Regions from separate parts of the Geobacillus sp. FSL K6-3411 genome, predicted to be linked through region 1. Evidence: predicted binding sites of a transcription regulator. Region 1 holds the regulator's gene; the other holds the start of a gene.
The links. The regulator LexA, encoded in region 1, represses DNA repair genes until DNA is damaged. The targets are predictions, from matches to a motif close to CGAACATATGTTCG.
Positions count from the first base shown of each region.

Region 2: the regulator LexA is predicted to act here: its motif matches at 8,078-8,091, upstream of recN (DNA repair protein RecN).

Region 1 is NZ_CP150187.1:1,356,631-1,368,010, reverse strand. Features, by position in the region: gene NSQ22_RS06950 (ABC transporter transmembrane domain-containing protein) at 1-1,414, opposite strand, end outside; gene NSQ22_RS06945 (ABC transporter transmembrane domain-containing protein) at 1,434-3,173, opposite strand; gene NSQ22_RS06940 (YneF family protein) at 3,299-3,511, opposite strand; gene sirA (sporulation inhibitor of replication protein SirA) at 3,600-4,037, opposite strand; gene tkt (transketolase) at 4,225-6,231, opposite strand; gene NSQ22_RS06925 (DUF896 domain-containing protein) at 6,351-6,581, opposite strand; gene NSQ22_RS06920 (recombinase family protein) at 6,715-7,368, opposite strand; gene yneA (cell division suppressor protein YneA) at 7,387-7,692, opposite strand; gene lexA (transcriptional repressor LexA) at 7,850-8,473, shown strand; gene glnA (type I glutamate--ammonia ligase) at 8,537-9,871, opposite strand; gene NSQ22_RS06900 (MerR family transcriptional regulator) at 9,911-10,312, opposite strand; gene NSQ22_RS06895 (methionine gamma-lyase family protein) at 10,389-11,380, opposite strand, start outside.
Region 2 is NZ_CP150187.1:2,451,880-2,463,259, forward strand. Features, by position in the region: gene NSQ22_RS12450 (sigma-54-dependent Fis family transcriptional regulator) at 1-1,626, opposite strand, end outside; gene NSQ22_RS12455 (DUF2627 domain-containing protein) at 1,766-2,014, shown strand; gene NSQ22_RS12460 (glycerophosphodiester phosphodiesterase) at 2,018-2,752, opposite strand; gene NSQ22_RS12465 (YycC family protein) at 2,861-3,013, shown strand; gene NSQ22_RS12470 (hypothetical protein) at 3,154-3,573, shown strand; gene spo0A (sporulation transcription factor Spo0A) at 3,705-4,538, opposite strand; gene spoIVB (SpoIVB peptidase) at 4,776-6,071, opposite strand; gene recN (DNA repair protein RecN) at 6,298-8,019, opposite strand; gene argR (transcriptional regulator ArgR) at 8,162-8,611, opposite strand; gene NSQ22_RS12495 (TlyA family RNA methyltransferase) at 8,695-9,540, opposite strand; gene dxs (1-deoxy-D-xylulose-5-phosphate synthase) at 9,546-11,380, opposite strand, start outside.

The sequences.
Region 1 (11,380 bases):
GCAGCTGTTGGATGAACGCGTCCGCCTGCACGAGGCGAGCGGCAGTCTCAATCTCCTCGTCACTTAATTGCTCGTTATACATGCGAATGTTCTCTTTCACTGTTCCGTAAAACAAGAACGGATCTTGCAAAACGAGACCGAAACATCGCCGCAGCTCGGCGCGCGAATAATCGCGGATCGACCGGCCGTCAAGCAAAATGTCGCCGCGATCAAATTCATAAAACCGCATTAGCAAGTTGATGATGGAGCTTTTACCGCTGCCCGTATGGCCGACAAACGCCACCGTCTGCCCCGGACGGATGGTAAATGACAACCGTTTTAGCACATCACGCTTGCCGTCATATGAAAAACTGACATCGCGGAACTCAATTTCTCCGCGCTCAATCGTATACGGTGCTTGTTCCGGATTGAACGGCGCCTCTTCATCATGGTCAAGGAGCGCAAAGACACGGGAAGCGGAAACGATCGCTTGCTGATAGAGCGACAACCGCATCATCATTTGCGTCACCGGTTCAAAAAAACGTTCCAAATAGTTGACAAATGCGTACAGCACTCCGATCTCGACCGGACTCTCAAGCGCCGAGATACCGAAAAAGCTGAGCACGGCCATGATCGACAATAGATAGACTACATCGAGCGCCGGCCGGAGCAACAGCCCGTCAAGCCGAATGTTTTTCATTCCCGCTTCGTAATGCGCCTCATTCACGGCGGCAAACTCTTGGTATAAGCGATGCTGTTGGCGGAATGCTTGTATGATGGCCATCCCTTGCAACGATTCATTCAATTTGGCGTTCAGCTCGCTCAGCCGTTCACGCATCTGTTGGTAAAATACCGAACTGTAACGGCGGTATGTTTTCATAATCAATCCGATGGCCGGAATAATGAACAGGCAAAACAGCGCAAGCTGAGCGTTGAGTGAAAACATAGCAATATAAACGCCGATGACAAACAGACCGTTTTGCACAAACACCGCTAAAACGCTGATAAACATGTCTTTGATCGCTTCCGTATCATTCGTCACCCGCGAGACAATGCTTCCGCCCGGCGTCCGGTCAAAGTAGCTCATCCCGAGCCGGTGTACCTTGGAAAAGACGTCCATCCGCAACGCTTGGATAATATATAAAGCGAGCCTCTGAAACCCGATCAGCTGGAAATACCCGATGATCGTTTTTCCGACGAGCACGCCGATATAGGCGGCAGCTAGCGCCGCCACCGGGCCCGGAGCGAGATGATTCGGCATCAAATAGTCGTCGATAAACACTTTCACTAAATACGGGCCGGCCAACTCCCCCGCGGTCGCCAATAGAAGGAGCGCAAAAGCGAGCACAGCTTCTTTTTTGTATCGCCCCATATAAGCGAGCAACCGCCACAAGATGCGCCGTTGCTCTTTGGACGTCAATATTTGTTCGTTCATACGCTCCCTCCTATCCATGTCATTCCATAAGCTCCTCAAGCTGTTGGCGCCGATACATTTCACGATACCAGCCGTCTTCAGCCATCAAGTCTTCGTGCGTCCCCGCTTGTATGACGCGGCCGCCATCAAGGACAAGAATCCAATCAGCATGTTCGACCGCACTTAAACGATGAGCGGCAATAATCGTCGTTTTCCCACGCCTCTCGCGCTTCAGCGTCGTTAAAATCCGTTCCTCTGTTTTTGCATCGACCGCCGACAACGCATCATCTAAAATGAGCAGCTCTGGTTCCATGAGCAAGGCGCGGGCGATCGACAGCCGTTGTTTTTGCCCCCCTGACAGCGAGACGCCGCGCTCACCGATGACCGTCTCATAACCGTCCGGAAATTGGAGAATGTCATCATGAATGTCAGCCAGCTTTGCTGCTTTGACAATTTCCTTCTCATTCGCCTCCGGCTTAGCAAAAGCGATATTGTCGCGGACAGAGGCGGAAAAAAGGAAATGGTCTTGCGGCACATAGCCGATCGCCATCCGCAAGGCAGAAAGCGTATAGTGTCGAATGTCATGGTTATCGAAGCGAATGTCACCATCATAGTTGTCAAACTCGCGCAACAATAGGCGCAGCAGCGTCGTTTTCCCGGATCCAGTTTTGCCGACGACACCGAGCGTCGCCCCGCGTTCAAGCCGGAAACGAACATCGACAAGCGCCGGTTTTGTCTCGCCCGGATAGACAAACCGGCGGATATCATACTCGATGCTCCCTTGCGGCGGAACGGCAAGCGCGCCTGGCATTTCCTTGATTTCATCGTCTTCGGCAAGCAGCGCCCGCACGCGGTCGTATGAAGCGCGCCCGCGCTCGACAATGTTAAACAGCCAGCCAAACGCCAGCATTGGCCAAATGAGCAAGCCAAGATACGTCGTAAACGACACGAGCTCTCCGATTGTCAACTCGCCGGCAATGACCATCTGACTGCCGAACGCAACGGAGAGGAAAAACGACAGCCCAACAAGCAACCCGATCGTCGGATCAAAGAGCGCATCCACTTTAGCAACCGCAATGTTCTTCGCTACGACGTCTTCCGATTGGCGGCGGAACGCTTCGACATCCTTTTCTTCATAGCCGAACGCTTTGATGACGCGGACGCCGCTCATGCTTTCTTGCACTTTATCATTTAGCGCCGAAAACGCTTCTTGCGCTGTTAAAAATCGCCGGTGAAGCATCGTTCCATAGCGGCTTGTCGCTATAGCCATCACCGGCAGCGGCAGCAGGCTGATCAACGTCAGCTTCCAGCTGATCGAAAACGCCATCGTCGCCAGCACAACCCCGCCGAGCGTCAACGAATCAACAAGCGTTAAAATGCCGCTTCCGGCCGTTTGCTGAATCGCCTGCAAATCATTGGTCGCATGGGCCATCAAATCACCGATCCGCTTCCGCTGGTAAAACGACGGCGCCATTTTCGTAAAATGGGCGTACAGCTCGTTGCGCAGCTGGCGGGCAAGCTTGACGGCTGATCCGAAAATGCAAATACGCCAAACGTAGCGGAGCACATAGAGCGCCCCCGCGATGGCAGCAAGGGCAACCATCCAACGAATGAGCACCTCTTTCGTCATCGTGCCGTTTTTCATATGGTCAACTAAAATACCGATCACTTTCGGCGGGATCGTTTCCAAAAAGGCAACGATCACGAGTAATAGAATACCGGTGATATACGCCTTTTTCTCTTGGCGAAAAAACCAAAACAAATCGCGGAACACGCTCATGCGGCCATCCCCCCTTTCATTTTCGCTAATGAACAACCGCTATACCATTGTAGCAAAACTAGGAAAATTTAGAAAGAACATTTTTCTAAAATAAAAAGACACTCTCGATCGAGTGTCTGTTTCGTTTATTTCAGCTGGTTGTTCATCATTTTCATCATTTGGTTGATTTTCTTTTGCGACGGGGTCATGCCCATTTGCATCATCATCATGCGAATCATTTGTTCATTGATCGGCGGATTTTTTTTCAAATAATTGATCATCGTTTTGCGGGCGATGAAAAACCCGAGCGCCATACCAGCGATAAGCGCTAGTACACCAACGAGAATCGTGTCCCACATACAGCGATTTTCCTCCTTCTTGTTGTCTCCCTAACAGTGTACTAAACGATGTGCCATTAGACAATATTTCGCGCCAAAAATCTTCACGTTACGCGAATTTTCTTCCTTGCGCCGGCGCAGATAACCAATGGTAGTCGGCAAAATCAGCAGCAACCGCCAAAAACGACGGCGCTAATTGTGCGAGCGCCTGTCCGATGTCAGCCGCCAGCGACGCGCTATCAGCAACAAGGAGCAGGCGGCGCTTTTGCACGACAAGCAGCGCTTCCTCACCGACGTCATTTCGCAAAATGAACATGTTGCGCTCTAAATTTTTGCCGACATGCCCGCTAAAATATTGCTTTAAGCCTAACTCAAGACGTGAAAACGACAACCGTTCGGTAATAAATTCGACTTGTTTGCGGCAAATCGTTTTTAACGGCGCTTTGGCATATTGATGTTCCCGAAGCAATTCGACAACTTTTTCCGTCCGATGGCGATAGTGCGCCGCCACTTCGTCATTTAATAAATAAATCCAATACCGAACCATGCCCCATCCCCCATTTCATCTCATCTATCTCTATTATAGAAAAGAAGGGGAGAAAAATATGTCTATTAACGGCAATTTTTTTCACTAACATTGTCGATTTTTGTTTATAGTGACCAGCGGCCGCAAATAGGGCAAAAAAGTTGCCCTTGCAACAGCACAAGGGCAACCTGTTCTCACGGTCATTGAATTACTTGCCAAGCAACGCTTTCACGCGATGAACGACGTTATCGACGGTAAAGCCGTATTCCGCCATAATTTTTTCTCCCGGAGCGGAGGCGCCAAACCGATCGATGGCTAAAATGTCGCCATCCGCACCAACATAGCGTTCCCAACCGAGCGAGGCGCCCATTTCAATGGCCAGCCGCTTCGTCACCGCCGGCGGAATCACTTCATCACGGTACGCTTTTGGCTGCGCTTCAAAGCGATCCCACGATGGCATGCTGACGACCGAGACGTGAATCCCTTCGGCAGCGAGCGCTTCTTGTGCTTGCACCGCCAAGCTGACTTCCGAACCGGTTGCCAAAAGCAGCGCCTCCGGAGCACCGTTTTTCGCCGGCGAGACGACGTACGCACCTTTTTTCACGCCTTCATATGCCAAATCAGCCGTTGTCGGCAACGTCGGTATGTTTTGACGCGTCAGAACGAGCGCGGTCGGCTTGTCCGTCGATTCAACCGCCAGACGCCATGCCGCCGCCGTTTCGTTCGCGTCAGCCGGTCGGATGACTGACAAATTCGGCATCGCTCTTAAGGAAGCGAGCTGTTCAATCGGCTCGTGCGTCGGGCCGTCTTCACCGACAGCAACGCTGTCATGCGTCAAAACATAGGTAACCGGCAGCCCCATGAGCGCTGCTAATCGAATCGCCGGACGCAAATAGTCGGAGAACACGAAGAACGTGCCACCAAATACTTTCACCCCACCATGGAGCGCCATGCCGTTTAACGCCGCTCCCATGGCAAATTCGCGCACACCAAACCAAATGTTGCGCCCTTCATAGCTGCCCGGCAAGAAATTGCCGCCTTCTTTAATAAGCGTTTTGTTCGAGCTTGCCAAGTCCGCTGAACCGCCCAACAACTGCGGCACCGCTTTGGCAATGGCGTTGATGACTTCCCCGGACGACGACCGGGTCGCCAAACTTTTTCCAGCTTCGTACACCGGCAGCGCAGCTTCCCAACCGTCTGGAAGTTTCCCTTCGATCGCCTGCTTCAGCTGGGCGGCCAATTCTGGATACGCCTGCTCGTAAGCGGCCAATCGTTCATTCCATTCGGCTTCTTTTTTCGCCCCGACTTCTTGTACCGTTTCCCGGAAATGGGCATACACTTCTTCCGGCACATAGAAATCTTCGGCAAACGTCCAGCGATACGCTTCTTTTGTCAATTTCGCCTCTTCTGCACCGAGCGGAGCGCCGTGAACACTCGATGTGCCTGCTTTCGTCGGCGAGCCGTAGCCGATCGTCGTTTTCACTTCAATGAGCGTCGGCCGGTTGAGGTCAGCCCGCGCCTCTTCAAGCGCTTTGGCGATTTCCTCGATGTTGTTGCCATCTTCGACGCGCAAATATTGCCAACCGTACGCTTGGAACCGTTGAGCGACGTTTTCCGAGAACGATAGGTTAAGCTCTCCGTCCAGGGAAATGTCGTTCGAATCATACAGAACGATCAAGCGGCCCAACTGCAAATGACCAGCGAGTGATGCAGCTTCGCTCGCTACTCCTTCCATTAAATCACCATCGCCGCAAATCGCGTACGTATAATGGTCAATCATATCAAACCCGTCACGATTGTATGTAGCCGCCAAATGCCGCTCAGCCATCGCCATACCGACTGCCATCGCAATTCCTTGGCCGAGCGGGCCGGTCGTCGCTTCCACTCCCGGCGTATGGCCGTATTCCGGATGCCCTGGCGTTTTGCTTCCCCATTGGCGGAACTGTTTCAAGTCGTCCATCGATACGTCGTAGCCGCTTAAATGAAGCAGGCTGTAAAGCAGCATCGACCCGTGCCCAGCTGACAAGACAAACCGGTCGCGGTTGAACCAGTTTGGATTCGCCGGATTATGATTCATGAATTTCGTCCAAAGGGTGTACGCCATCGGCGCCGCGCCCATCGGCATGCCCGGATGCCCGGATTTCGCCTTTTCGATCGCGTCAATCGACAGCGTTCGAATCGTCGTAATCGCTAGTTGTTCAATCGAATGCGCCATCATTTTCCTCCCCTTCGTCAATATGGTGTCATTTACTATCATATAGAAAATTGACTTCTTTGTACAACGTTATTTTCGCTGTCAAAAAACAAGGAGCCTTCGCCTTTCTTAACTGCCGGTTAATGGAGGCGATGGCGCTGGCTTTCCTTTAATTTTTTAGGCGTCACGTCATTGCCGTTCGGGTCGATGACCTTCACCGTGTGAAGCATATCGGTCATCGCTTTGCGAAACGCCTGAATGTATTCGCGGCGCAGCTTTGCCTGCTCCATCACTTCTTCCGGCGACAAGCCGACCGTTTTTGCCTTTTTGGCCAGCTCATTGATGCGGGCCAATTTATGTTTGGCAAGCATTGAGCATCTTCTCCTATCTACCATATTATCGTTCTGTTTTATCTTATCCGATGACACGGGGAGATGGCAACGATGACATCTTGACCTTCTTTCTTTGCCGATCCGCACCTTCAGAGCCAAGGACAACACGCAGTCAATGCCGCCCTTGCTGTTCATCCATATACTCTTGATAGCGGCGATGGACGGTCGCTTTGGACGCCTCGTAACCAAAGCTCCGGAGCGTCGCAGCGATGTCCGCAAACGTCAAGCCGCGCTCGCGCAGGCGAACGATCTCTTCGACTGGCAGCTCAATCCGATCGCGCCCAGCGTTTTCCCCACGGCGCGTTAAGTTCCGCTCCGGCCGGTAACCACGGGCAATGGCCCGCTGCATCCCGCGCTTAATCTTCGCATTATGTATTTTCCGTTGATACTCCTCGACGATGGCAATAATCGACAGCACCATCTCATCAGCCTCTGACAGCGGCATCTCTCCATGGTGGCTGGCGCTGTATATTTTCACCCCTCTTTTTTTCAAGCAGTGCAACACTGCCATGCGCGCATGGCCACGCCCGAGTCGTGTTTCATCTTGAATGAGTAAGGCGTCGACCTCCTCTTCTTCACAAAGCGCAAGCAGCTCGAGTACTCCGTCACGGTCGGCTTCGTAGCCGCTCGCCTGCTCGGCGATCACTTTGATGACGTCAAAGCCGCACTCTTTCGCCAGCTTCTCCAGTTCGGTGCGCTGCCGTGCAAGCGATGTTTCCTGCTCCGTTTTATCCGTGCTGACACGGCAGTAAATGACCGCCTTCATGACCATCCCTTCTTTCTATCACCGCTTGACGGCCAATGAGCCGTCCTGCTTTGATTTTAACACAGGGATGACGATTTGTTCACCGGCGGTGAGGCGCGAGCTCGGCAAACGATTGACATCGACCACCCAACGAATAAATTCGTCCGGCGACAAGCCGTGCGCCGGCTCGTATTGCTTCGCGAGCCCCCAAAGCGTATCGCCGGAGGCGACCGTTACCGTCATGTATTGTTTTTTGTCAATCGGGCTGCTGGCGTAGACGAATCCTACCAAGACGAGTGCGAGCAAACACGAAAAAATGAGGTAATGCAGCAACGTTTTCTTCATTTCCCCCACCCTTTTTCTAGAATGTGTGTTCGCCTTTTCTTTCATTATAATCAAGAACGTTTGTTCTCGTCAATAAAAACTCGAACTTATGTTTGTTTTTCCATTTCGCCCGTGCTATAATGAAAACAAATGATGTGGCAAGAGGGTGTGAAAAAGGATGACGAAACTGTCCAAACGGCAGCAACAAATTTTAGAGTTTATCAAGCAAGAAGTGAAAACGAAAGGCTATCCTCCGTCGGTAAGGGAAATCGGGGAAGCAGTCGGTTTGGCATCGAGTTCAACCGTCCACGGCCACCTTGCGCGTCTAGAAAGCAAAGGGTACATCCGTCGCGACCCAACGAAGCCGCGCGCCATTGAAATTTTGGACAGCGATCTGACAAAAGAAAGGGAAAAAGAGGAGGTCATTTCCGTGCCGATGATCGGCAAGGTGACAGCCGGCCAGCCGATCACCGCCGTTGAAAATATTGAGGACTATTTCCCGCTGCCGAAACGGCTTGCTGCCGGCGAAGAACAGCTGTTTATGCTTGAAGTGATGGGCGACAGCATGATCGAGGCCGGCATTTTGGACGGCGACTACGTGATCGTCCGCCAGCAGTCGTCCGCTAACAACGGTGACATCGTCGTTGCCATGACGGAGGAAAACGAAGCAACGGTGAAACGATTTTTCAAAGAAAAAGACCATATCCGCCTGCAGCCGGAAAACGTCCATCTCGAACCGATCATCGTCCGTGACTGCACGATTCTCGGTAAAGTGATTGGCGTCTATCGTCTGATCAACTAAAAGTCCGTTCAGCGCCGTGCTCCATAACAAAAGCTGCCCCGTTTGTCGGGGCAGCTTTTATGATTAGTACAGCTCCATATATTGGTCCAATTCCCATTGATGGACCGTTGTCCGATACATATCCCACTCGATTTCTTTCGCTTCGACGAAATGCTCGAATAAATGTTTGCCAAGCGCTTGGATGATCACCTCATCCGATTTTAAATTGTCGAGCGCTTCGATCAGCGTCGCCGGCAAATCGACAATCCCTTCTTCAAGCCGTTCTTCTTTTGTCATGACGTAAATATTTCGGTCAACCGGCGCCGGAGGAGTGAGCTTGTTGCGAATACCGTCAAGCCCAGCCGCCAACAGCACGGCCATCGCCAAGTACGGGTTCGCCGCCGGGTCGACACTGCGCACTTCAATGCGGGTGCTCATGCCGCGCGAAGACGGAATACGGATGAGCGGGCTGCGGTTGTGCGCCGACCAAGCAACATAACATGGAGCCTCATAGCCTGGAACAAGCCGCTTATACGAGTTGACCGTCGGGTTCGTCACCGCCGTAAAGTTTGGCGCATGTTTCAGCACACCGGCGATAAACTGCCGCGCCGTATCGCTCAACTGCAAATCGCTGTTCGGATCAAAAAAGGCGTTTTCGTTATTGCGGAACAACGATAAGTTGCAGTGCATTCCCGAACCGTTAATGCCGAAAATCGGCTTCGGCATAAACGTCGCGTGCAGCCCATGTTTGCGAGCGATCGTCTTGACGACAAGCTTAAACGTTTGAATGTCGTCGCATGCTTTGATAGCATGGGCATATTTAAAATCGATCTCGTGCTGCCCCGGGGCGACTTCGTGGTGCGATGCTTCAATTTCAAACCCCATTTCCTCAAGCTCAAGCACGATGTCGCGCCGGCAGTTTTCTCCCAAGTCGGTCGGCGCCAAATCGAAATAGCCGCCGCGGTCATTCAATTCCATCGTCGGACGCCCATTTTCATCGAGCTTAAAGAGGAAAAATTCCGGCTCCGCCCCTAAGTTGAACGCCGTAAAGCCGAGCGCTTCCATTTCCTTCAGCACGCGTTTTAAATTGTAGCGCGGGCAGCCTTCAAACGGTGTGCCATCCGCATTGTAAATGTCACAAATAAAGCGGGCGACTTTCCCTTTTTCCGCGGTCCACGGAAAGATGACAAATGTATCTAAATCAGGGTATAAATACATGTCCGATTCTTCGATGCGGACAAATCCCTCGATCGATGATCCGTCAAACATCATTTTATTGTTAAGCGCCTTCTCAAGCTGACTGATCGGAATTTCGACGTTTTTGATCGTACCCAAAATATCGGTGAATTGCAGGCGAATGTACTTGACGTTTTCTTCTTTGACGATGCGCATAATGTCTTCGCGCGTATATTTTGCCATATCTAAACTCCTCCCCGGCTCCGAAATCATTTTCCATCATTAATGAAAGAAGCGAGCGAGATCTCCTTGGCGAAGCGATGCGCGCTGAAACCGTCCGGCCTGCAGCAACTCCGTCCGCAACATTTCGCGCAACTCCTCGTCCGACAGCTTCGGTTTTTCTGCTTTTCCAACTTTTTCTGACGGTTCATGGTGCCCCTCTTGCTGAGCGGCAAAAATTCGCTTAATGCCGGCAAGGTTGACACCTTGGTCAATTAAATCTTTAATTTCAAGCAAACGGTCGATATCATTGAGCGAAAACAGCCGCCGGTTGCCCTCGGTGCGCGCTGGCATAACGAGGCCGTGCTCTTCATAATAGCGGATTTGGCGCGCTGATAAGTCCGTCAGCTGCATCACGATCCCAATCGGAAACAATGGCATGGAACGACGAATGTGGCTGCTCATGCCAATTCCTCCTCGCTTTTGATACCTTTATTTTACCATAATGTTAAGAAATGAGTCAATGAGATGTTACATTTTCTCACAAACAAATCAACTGCTGTTCAAGCAAGCGGTGAACCGCCGAACAAACAGCGATTTTCACGTGTGAATACGTAAGACCGCCTTGAACGTATGCGACATATGGCGGGCGCAGTGGCCCGTCTGCCGTCAACTCAATGCTCGCTCCTTGCACGAACGTACCAGCGGCCATGATGACTTTGTCCTCATAGCCGGGCATCTCGCTCGGGTATGGAGTAAAATGGGCGTTCACCGGGGAAGAAGCTTGGATGGCTTGACAAAAAGCAACCATTTGCTCTGGATCGTCAAAACGAACTGACTGTACAAGATCGGTGCGCTTGGCGTCCCATGCCGGCGATGTCTCGAGTCCCACCCGCTCAAGCATTGCGGCGGTGAACACCGCTCCTTTGAGCGCCTGTCCGACAACATGTGGAGCCAGGAAAAATCCTTGGTACATATCAGGCAGGCTGTACAGCGACGGGCCGACTTCGGCGCCGATGCCCGGTGAAGTCATCCGATAGGCGCACGCTTCGACATACTTCCGCTTTCCGACAAGATAGCCACCCGTTTTTGCCAGTCCCCCTCCTGGGTTTTTAATGAGCGAGCCGGCCATGAGATCAGCGCCGACATGGCATGGCTCTTTCTCCTCGACAAACTCGCCATAGCAGTTGTCGACAAACACGACGACATCTGGCTTGATTGCCTTGACAAAAGCGATCATCTCGGCGATTTCGTCGACCGTAAACGATGGACGTGTCGCGTAGCCGCGCGAGCGCTGAATGCCAATCATTTTCGTCCGTTCGTTCATCGCTTCACGCACCGCTGGAAAATCAACCGCTCCGTCCGCCGTAAGCGGTACGCTCCGATAACGAATCCCAAACTCTTTCAGTGAGCCGACGCCGCTGCCGCGAACGCCGACGATCTCTTCAAGCGTGTCGTACGGAGCCCCGGTGATGTAAAGCAGTTCATCGCCCGGGCGCAGCACGCCAAACAGCGCGATGGCGATCGCGTGCG
Region 2 (11,380 bases), 1.1 Mb from region 1:
GGCACGCAGCGGCGGGATATAAATGGGCATCCGATTGAGCCGGTAATATAAGTCTTCGCGAAATGTGCCGTCGGCAATCGCTTTTTCTAAATTGACATTCGTCGCGGCAATGACGCGAACATTGATCGGAATCGGCTTCGTTCCGCCAACGCGAACAATTTCTCTCTCTTGCAAGACGCGAAGTAGCTTCGCTTGCGTGCTCGCTGACAATTCACCAATTTCATCGAGAAAAATACTTCCGTTGTTTGCTTCTTCAAACAACCCGCGTTTTCCGCCGCGCCTCGCGCCGGAAAACGCCCCTTCTTCATAGCCAAATAGTTCGCTCTCTAATAATGTTTCCGGAATGGCTGCACAATTGACACGGATAAACTTGTTATACTTCCGATCGCTGGCATTATGAATGGCATGGGCAAACAGCTCTTTACCTGTCCCTGATTCGCCGCGCAGCAAAATCGTCACAGGCGTTTTCGCTGCCAGTTTCGCCTGCTCAATCGCCACTTTCATCTCGTCGGCTTCACCGATAATATCGGCAAACGAATATTTCGCCTCGAGCGTGCGAATAATTTGCCGCGCCCGGTTCAGTTCAGCCGTTAGCCGCTGGATTTCCGACACGTCATGAATGACGCCGACACTCCCTTTTAATACGCCATCAACAATGATCGGGGCAACATTGACGACAACGTCGCGGTTTTTAGGGCCGACTTTCATGCGCACTCCGCGCACTGGCCGGCGCGTTTTCAACACTTGCATATGCATGCTTTCTCCTTCGGCGATGTCGGCGGTCGCTGGCTTTCCGATCACTTCCTCTTTCGTCAAGCCGGTGAGACGAGTATACGCTGGGTTGATCAAAATGCCATTCCCGTTTTCATCAACGACTGAGATCGCTTCTTCCGACGAATGAATAATCGCTTCAAGCATCATGCGCATTTCTTTTAAGTCCGTGATTTCTTCGGCTAAAGCGACCAGTTCAGTAATATCTTTGAATACGGCAAGCGCTCCAAACAACTTCCCGCTCTCGTCGATAATCGGGATGCGGGTGGTAATCAATTTTTTTCCATTAGCCAACTCCACTTCTTGGTGAAACTCCGTCTGCCTCGTTTTCAGCACACGCGGTAAACCGCTTGATGGCAAGACCGATAAAATGTGCTCGCCAATGACTTTGTCTTTATCCACCTCAAGCAGCTCAGCAGCGCTTTCATTCATATCGGTAATGTAAGCATATTCATCAACGACTATCATGCCATCGTGGGACGAGTGAAAAATGAGTGCACGCCGAGTCGCCTCGCTTTTCAGTTCAGCAATCAGTGCTTCCTTTTCTTCGACGAGCTCGGCCATCATTCTCGCAACCGCACTTGGAACGATGTTCGCCCCTTTGGGCGCCAACTGGCGGATCTCTTCAAGGACGTCCGCCCTGCCGGTTGTTTCAATAATCAAGTCAAGTGGTTTATCCATCCACGGACGCCAGTCATTGGCGGCAACGATGCCCCACTTCCGCGCCAGCTGCAGCCCTGGGGCATTGTCATCGACATCAATCACCGCCATGACGGCAAATCCCGAGGCTTCATGAAGCAGTTTCAGCAATGACGTCCCCCGCGCATCGGCACCAATAATGATCACTTTTTTCATCACGGTTCACCACTCTTTATTTCATGCCAAATTTTGCAGGCATTTTTATCATACTTGTTTTTTCTTTCCTTGACAAACAGTCGATAACCGCTATGATAGTCGATGAAGCGACTTCTTTTTGGAAAGGAACACGATTGCGATGGAGCGAATGATTGCGCTGTTGATTTTAGTTGTCCCCGGCTTGGCGGCAGCGCTCGGCATTAAATGGATGCGCGATGCGCTATTTGGCGTGATACAGCCGCCGTTTGCCGCCTTATGGCTGCAATTTCTCGCCGGGCTTGCGCTGTTTGCTGCCGGTTTGGCATTTATCGGCGGTTTTTTGTTGCACCGTGACCGGAAACGAAACAAAGTGCAAGCTCGTTTTCAACGCAAACGAAAAACGCCTTAACGGTCATTCGTTAAGGCGTTTTTCCTTCCATTCTTTCGCACGGCGAGGATGGTCGGTAAAAATAGCATCAACCCCGTAGGCAAACATTGTTTTCATCGCTTCCGGCTTATTGATCGTAAACGGCCGAACAGCCAGCCCGCGACGTTGCGCATTCGCAACAAATGTAGCCGTCACTGTCCGATAGTACGGATGCAACCCGTCTGCTTTCATCACCTTGACATACGTCCACGGGTCGTAGAGCGGCTCCATATAAAGAAGCGCTGTTTCGATCTCCGGCGCAACCATTCGGCAAAAACGCATGCTGTTATGGTTGAACGATGAAAAAATTGTCCGTTTCTCAAGCCCATAGCGGCGAACAAGGGCGATCGTTTTTTGTTCGAGCATTTCATAGGGAATGCGGTTATTTTTCAACTCAATGTTAATGAAAAGCTTTGTCGGTTCGAGCCAAGCGAGCACTTCTTCCAAATGAGGAATTGGGCAATGTCCGTATCGGCCTCCCCATTTCGCCGCTGCGTTCAACTTGCGCAAATCGCGGTACGTCATGTCATGCACCCAGCCACTTCCGTCGGTCGTCCGATCGACTGTCTCGTCATGAATAACGACGATTTCACCGTCTTTGGTGAGCTGTACATCCAATTCAATGCCGTCAGCCCCTACTCTTTCCGCTTCGCGAAACGCCACCATCGTGTTTTCCGGGTGAGTTCCGGCCGCGCCACGATGGGCAAAAATCAGTGTCATTCGTCTTCTCCCTTTCGTGTATAATGACCGTTCGGCCAACAGGACTAGCCGACGCCGACGATCATTCGTTATACTAAAACTAATGTATGATGAAATGAGGTGAACATGATGCAACCGCTGAAAATTTCATTGGAAACGGCGCAAAAACTAGCTAAAGCGCTCGGAATCCCGATTGAACGGGTGATGCATATGCCCCCGCACATTTTAATGCAAAAACTGCTCGAGCTCGAGAAAAAGGAAAACGAACATGACCCATCCTAACCATTTGGCATCCCAATGCGAAAAACTCGAGTGCCATCACCGTTGTGTTTAAACTTTTCCACCCTTTTCCGATGAACAGCGTGATGGAACAGTTATGCTCTTTACATATTTGGGGAATATAAACCATGGGGTGATGATAGATGAAAAAACATCTTCTCATGGTTTATTTTTTGATATTGTCGTTTGTTTCAATTTTGTTCTATGCCTATCCGACGCACTCCTATGCAGGCGAACAGTGTCCCAATGCTTCGGAACTCGCGCCCGTTTCTTCGGCAGACAAACCGGAACTTCTTCACGCATTAAAAACGATAATCCCTTCGCTTTATCCGGGGAAAGAGTACAGTGAATGGGAAGTGGAAGAAGCGCTGATGCTCGCTGAATCAAAAACCCCTTATGTTCAAATGGCCGAATCGTTATGCGGCAAACCAATCGCCCAACATTCATGGGTCGTCAAACTCCGTTTCCCTAAATTGCTGCCTAGTGCAAGTTTGTCGGAAGGAGTCATATTTGTAGCCAAACATCAAGAAAAGGGCTGGATCGCTTGGTATAAATACAAATAAGAGAAGGCAAAACGAAACGCCTTTGGCACACTAGGCGAATCACCGGCCTTGAACCGCATTGTGCATCATCAACAGGAAAAGGTGTCCCATCCATGGGACACCTGACGTCATGCCATGATTTTCTCTCATCGTTACGACGCCTTATGTTCCAATCTTAGCTTGTCGGCTACCATCGCGATAAATTCGGAATTCGTCGGCTTCGCTTTCGAGACGCTGACAGTGTAGCCGAACAGCGAGGAAATCGATTCGAGGTTGCCTCGGCTCCATGCAACTTCAATCGCATGACGGATGGCTCGCTCGACGCGGCTGGCGGTCGTGTTGTATTTTTTAGCGATATCAGGATACAGCACTTTAGTGATCGAACCGAGCAATTCGATGTCGTGATACACCATGGCGATCGCCTCGCGCAAATACAAATACCCTTTAATATGGGCAGGGACGCCGATTTCATGGATGATGCTCGTAATGCTCGCATCCAAGTTTTTCGGCTTATTGTCGCGCGCTTGATACGCCGGGGCTACTTTTTTAGCAGCCGGTGCGGTTTTTCCGTAAATTTGTCGGATATGATGAACTAAATTTTCCATATCAAACGGTTTTAAAATAAAATAGGAAGCGCCGAGTTCGACCGCTTTTTTCGTCACATCTTCCTGACCAAACGCCGTCAACATGATAACGTTCGGCTGGTGCTCAAAGCTAGTACGAACTTTCTCAAGCACGGCCAACCCGTCCAAATGTGGCATAATGATATCCAAAATCAAAATGTCCGGCTGCTTCTCTTCAAGCATATGCAAGCAGTCTTGGCCGTTATATGCTGTACCAATCACTTCCATGTCCGACTGATTCGAAATATATTCATCAAGCAACGTCACCAATTCACGGTTATCGTCGGCAATGCACACTTTAATGCTCAAACCAATCGTCCTCCCCCATTTTTTCTTGCTATGTAATATTCCGTTAACGTACATTCGACAACAGTGGCAAAAAATCCTTTTATTTTTCATCAATTAGCAAAAAATAAAAATTATAACAAAAAGCGAGCCTATTAGACAACATTCGCTTCCAAAAAATGCTTATTTGTCGAAAAATCTTTACACGTTTCATTTTAACGGATGTTTCACCAAATATCTATGCCAAATCAGCAAAAATTTTGCCGCCTTTTTTGAAAAAAATTTTGCAACGACCAAAAAAGCGAGCCGACTCGGTCAGCTCGCTTTTCTTTGTTTGCCATATAAATCGATTCCTGCTTCCTGCAACATCCATTCGATATGGACACCATAGCCCGATGTCGGATCGTTGACAAAAACATGCGTCACTGCACCAACGAGCTTTCCATCTTGAATAATTGGACTGCCGCTCATCCCTTGGACGATACCGCCCGTTTTCTTCAACAGCCGCGGGTCGGTGACGCGAATGACAAGCCCTTTTGTCGCCGGGAATTTTTGCGGAATGGTGTTAACAATTTCCACATCAAATTGTTCGACTTTGTCATTCTCCACCACCGTCAACATTTTCGCCGGCCCTTCTTTCACCTGACTCGCCAATGCGACCGGAATCGGATTCGTAATCGGGCCATCTGGCAACGATTTTGTCAGTTTGCCAAAAATGCCAAACGGACTGTTATTCGTAATGGTACCAATGACTTCCCCGCCATCGGAGAAGCGAGCTAATTTTTCCCCTGGATTGCCGCTCGTCCCCTTTTCAATAGACGTAACGGTCGAGCTCATAATTTGTCCGTCTTGGACAACAATCGGTTTTTTCGTATCCATATCGGAAATGACATGGCCGAGTGCGCCATATTTTTTCGATTTCGGGTCATAAAATGTCATCGTCCCGATGCCAGCGGCAGAATCGCGGATGTATAAACCGATGCGGTACACGTCGTCATGCTTATCTTTCAGTGGAACGAGCTTCGTTGTCATGGAATGCTGGTCGCGCAGAATTTGCAGATGAAGCGGTTTTCCTGTTTTGCCAGCTTCCTCAATGAAAGGGGAGAGGTCACTCATGTTTTCAATTTTTTTACCATTAATGCCGGTAATGATATCGCCAACTTGAATACCAGCCGCTTCCCCCGGCGATTTTTTTCCGTTTTCGGTTTCCACGAGATGGTAACCAACGACAAGAACACCGACCGTATTGAGTTTCACACCGATCGATTGCCCGCCGGGAACGACTTTCAGCGTTGGCAACACGTTGACATCCACTTGCTTAACCGGCATCCCTGCAACTTGCAAAACCATTGTTTCCTGTCCGCTTTGTTTCGCTTTTACAGACAACGAACCGTTTTTTCGCTCAACTTCGAGCGTTTCGGGAGCGTTTCGGTCATTGGCGGTTGCTTGCACCGGAAGAGAGGCGGCTTCAAACTTGACCGCGTCTCCTTCAAACAGCACAAGCTGTTTCGGAATTTGCCAATATTCTTTCATTGGCTTGGAAAAACCGATGACCATCAATATCCCAAGGAGAAGCACTCCTATCATTTTTCGCGCCGTTTCTCTATTCAATGTCGCTCACTCTCCTCGCTCCCGCCTACACCATACAAAAACGGTTACAGTTTTAATTTTGCCTGAACAGGGGAAAATATAATCGCGGCACGAATAAAAAAAGCTGCCTAGGATGGATAGCATTACATCCCAGCAGCACATCAAACGCCTGCCGTCAAATCAGACGGTTTGGTGAGGGAAAGACTCAGCACAAATCAAGCAACCGCACACGGTCTGGAAGTAAATGTTATTGTTTCATTTTGGCCGCCAGTTCTAACAGTTCTTTGGCATGCTGTTTTGTCAACTCCGTCATTTCGACGCCGGAAATCATTCGCCCGATTTCTTTCACCTTCTCCTCCTCATCCAACTTTTTCACCACTGTTTTCGTCCGCGTTCCGTCCGTTTCTTTGGCGATGAATAAATGCGTGTCCGCCATGGCAGCCACTTGCGGCAGGTGAGAAATGCAAAGCACTTGTGAACCGCTGGCAATGCGGTAAATTTTTTCGGCGATCGCTTGGGCGACACGACCGCTGACGCCTGTATCCACCTCGTCGAAAATAATCGACGTCACCCCTTGATGTTTGGAAAAAATCGTTTTCAACGCTAACATAATCCGTGACAATTCACCGCCCGAAGCAACTTTAGCGAGCGGTTTCAACGGCTCGCCGACGTTCGTCGAAATGTAAAACTCAACGACGTCGATGCCATCTTCGTGAAACTTAACCGGCACGCCATCAACCAATGGAGCATCGAGTGGTCCTTCACGTTTCGCAAAGATGATGTCAAACTGCGTCTTCTCCATGTACAAATCTTTTAACTCTTGGTGAATGCGTTCAATCAGCTCCCGGGCGTAAGTGCGGCGAACGTTGGTCACGTTTTCCGCCTCCATCAGCAAATCGCTTGTCACTGCTGCAAGCTGCCGCTCAAGTTCATGCACATGCGTCTCACGGTTTTCAATCGTCTCGATTTCCTCAGCAATCGCCTCAGCATATTGCAAAATATCAGCGATCGTTGCGCCGTATTTTCGTTTTAACTGTTGGATTTCAGCGAGGCGGCTTTCGATGGCGTCAAGCCGCGCCGGGTCATACTCAAGCTCCTCGAGCTGGTCGCGCAGCTTGTACATCACTTCTTCAAGCAAGTAGTAGCTGTTGGCAACTGTTTCGTACGCCTCCTTCAGCGCAGCATCCATCGGGGCGACATCATCGAGGTGGCCCATCGCTTCCCCGATCGAATCAAGGCCGCGTCCTTCACCGGAGAGCGCTTCATAGCTTTTTTGGATGGCACTGTATATCTTTTGAAAGTTGACAATGCGCACTTTTTCTTCCATCAGCCGTTCGTCTTCTCCGAGCTCGAGTGAGGCCTGTTCGATTTCGCGCAGCTGAAATGTCAATAAATCAAGCCGATGCGCCATTTGCTGTTCATTTTCACTCAGTTTTTTTAATTTTTTCACCAACGCTTCATGCTGTTCATAGACAGCGCGGTAGCGTGCGAGCGCCTCCGCCATCTCCGCACCGCCGAATTCATCAAGAAGCGGTAAATGACGCGACGGATCCATCAGCTCTTGATGCTCATGCTGACCGTGAATATCGACAAGCGTCGCTCCAACTTCCCGCAATATGGCGGTCGTCACCAGCTTGCCGTTAATGCGGCAGACGCTTTTGCCGTTAGCCAAAATGTCGCGGCGCAAAACGACCATTCCTTCGCTCACATCGATGCCGACCTCAGCGCACTTTTGGCAACATGGGTGGCGGTCATCATCAAGCAAAAACAGCCCTTCGATTTCTGCCTTTTCCGCGCCGAAACGGACAAATTCGGCGGAACCGCGCCCGCCGATCAATAGATGAATCGCATCAATGATGATCGATTTACCAGCCCCTGTTTCGCCGGTTAACACTGTCAGTCCTTTGTCAAAGGACAAAGATAGCGATTCAATGATCGCGAAATTTTTAATCGACAGCTCGGCGAGCATCCCATCACCCCTTGAACGTTCGAATGGCGCGTATGTTGTCCATCTTCATTCTTGTTATCGAACATGCGTTCACGTTCATAATTGAGGACCGTTCCCGTTTTCCTTCTCCCTAGCACGGGGGGAACGTCGGGCCGGTCCTCGGTCAGAGCATTGACAGCAGCTGGTTGGACACTTTTTTTGCATCTTTCGGCGTCCGGCAAATAATGAGGCACGTATCGTCACCGCAAATCGTGCCGACGATTTCACCCCAATCCAAATTGTCGAGCAAGACACCGATGGCGTGAGCGTTGCCCGGCAACGTCCGCAGCACGAGCAAGTTGCCGGTTCCATCTAGCTTAATGAACACGTCGACAAGCGCCCGTTTCAGCTTCTGCAACGGATTGAAGCGCTGATCGGACGGAAGGCTGTATTTATAGCGGCCGTTAGCCATCGGCACTTTGACGAGCTGCATCTCTTTAATATCGCGCGATACGGTCGCTTGAGTAACGTTAAAGCCCGCTTCTTTCAGCCGGTCGACGAGCTCGTCTTGCGTTTCGATGTCGCTGTTCATAATAATTTCGCGAATTTTTATATGCCGTTGCCCTTTGTTCAAATCGAGCCACCTCCTTATGTTCAAAGATGCAGGTTTTCTGCCCGTTCCGCCCTGCAGGGGCCCACCTTTTTCACAGAAGACGCTTATTTAGCATCTGATTCTCGTTGTCCGGTCCGCAAGCGATCGTGCGCCTCGTTCACGATATGGGCGATCGGCGCCGAAAGACGATTTTCGCCTTTCTCTCCACCAGAATAGACGACATGAAGCAAAAACTCAATGTTGCCGTCGCCGCCGGTGATTGGCGAATAAGACAAATGGAGGATATCGAACCCTTCGGCACAGGCAAATTGAACGATCGACTCAAGCACTTCCCGATGAACATCCGGATCGCGGACGATCCCTTTTTTACCGACGTTTTCCTTGCCGGCTTCAAACTGCGGCTTGACGAGGGCGATCACATCACCGCCCGGCACAATAACCGTCTTAACGACAGGCAAAATGAGTCGAAGCGAAATGAATGATACGTCAATAACCGCTACTTCCGGCATCCCTTTTGTAAACAAATCTGGCGTCACGTAACGGAAGTTCGTTCGCTCCATGACAACGACGCGCTCGTCCTGACGAAGCTTCCACGCGAGCTGGTTATAGCCGACGTCAACGGCGTACGATAACTTCGCTCCGTGTTGTAAAGCACAATCAGTAAATCCGCCAGTCGACGCGCCGATATCAAGCACAATTTTATTTTCAACGCTGATCTGAAACTCACGCAACGCTTTTTCCAATTTTAAGCCGCCGCGGCTGACATATGGAAGCGGATTGCCTTTCACCTCAAGCGGGATGTCAGCCGGCACTTTTTCTCCGGGTTTCTCGAGCCGGACATCGTTTGAATAGACAAGCCCGGCCATGATGGCCCGCTTCGCCTTTTCCCGCGTTTCTACCAACCCGCGTTCAACAAGCAACACATCGAGCCGTTCTTTCTTTCCTTTCATCTTTCTCAAGCCCTTTTCTGTTTTCTTGGCATAATCGTTTTGATGCGATCAGCGACATGGGCTGCCGTCAGCCCGATTTCGTCCAGCAGCTCGCTGACACTTCCATGCTCGATAAAGCGATCAGGAATGCCCATCCGTTCAATGACCGCCTGGTGGTAGCCATGGTCATGGGCAAATTCAAGCACGGAACTGCCAAAACCGCCTTGCAAGACCGCCTCTTCAATCGTTAATATCGGCAGACGGCTCTCGAGCAATTCGTGAAGCATCGCTTCATCCATCGGCTTCAGAAAGCGGGCATTGACGACTTTCACCGACACGCCGTCTCTCGCCAACTGTTCAGCCGCCTCAAGCGCCATCGAAATCGTCGTCCCAAACGTTAAAATCACCGCATCGCTGCCGTCGCGCAGCACCTCCCATGTGCCGATCGGAATTTCTTTCAGTTCCTCATCAAGCGGAACGCCAAGTCCGTTACCGCGCGGAAAACGCATGGCGATCGGCCCGTCATCATAGCGGAGGGCAGTGTACACCATATGCTGGCCTTCGTTTTCATCCTTTGGCATCATCAAAACAAGGTTCGGCACATGGCGCAAAAAGGCGATGTCAAACACCCCTTGATGTGTTTCGCCGTCAGCACCGACAAGTCCGGCGCGGTCAATGGCGAAAAAGACGTTTAAATTTTGCCGGCATACGTCATGAACCACTTGATCATATGCCCGCTGCAAAAACGTCGAGTAAATGGCCAAAAACGGTTTCATCCCTTGCGTTGCCAGTCCGGCCGCAAGCGTCGTCGCATGCTGTTCGGCGATGCCAACATCAAACATCCGATCCGGAAATTCGCTCGCAAACCCTTCAAGCTTCGAACCAACCGGCATCGCCGGTGTAATGGCGACAATGCGCGGGTCAGTGCGGGCAATCCGGCGTACTGTTTCACTGACCAGCCCGCTCCATGACGGTCCCCCTTCTTTTGTCTTGACAAAGGTGCCAGTTTCGATTTTGTATGGCCCTGTGCCGTGCCACGTGCCGACTTTGTCATTTTCTGCCGGGCTGTAGCCTTTCCCTTTTTTCGTGATCACGTGCACAAGAACCGGGCCTTTCACCTTCTTCGCATAGCGCAAGTTTTCAAGCAAATCCTCAAAATCGTGGCCGTCAACCGGACCTAAATACGTAAACCCAAGCTCCTCAAAAAACACGCCGGAAACGAGCAAGTACTTTAAACTGTCCTTCAACCGCTCAGCGGTCGCCGCCAACTTGCCGCCGACCGCCGGAATGCGTTTGAGCAACAGTTCGAGCTCGTCCTTGACCCATTGGTATTTGCCGGCGGTGCGCAGTCGGCCAAGAATGTTGTGCAACGCTCCGACGTTCGGGGCGATGGACATTTCATTATCGTTTAAGATCACGATCATATCCGTTTTTTCATGACCGATATGGTTGAGCGCCTCAAGCGCCATCCCACCGGTCAACGCTCCATCGCCGATAATCGGCACAATGTATTCATCCGTCCCTTTCAAATCGCGGGCGATCGCCATTCCCATCGCTGCCGACAGCGATGTCGAGCTATGACCGGTTTCCCAGACATCATGCTCGCTTTCACTCCGCTTCGGAAACCCCGACAGCCCTTTATATTGCCGAAGCGTATCAAACTCGGCGGCGCGCCCGGTCAAAATTTTATGCACGTACGACTGATGGCCGACGTCCCAAATGAGCTTATCTTTCGGGCTGTCAAACTCCCGATGAAGGGCGATCGTCAGCTCGACGACCCCTAAATTTGGACCGATATGTCCGCCTGTTTTCGACAGCTTTTCAATTAAAAATCGCCGGATATCGGCGCTTAACTGTTTCA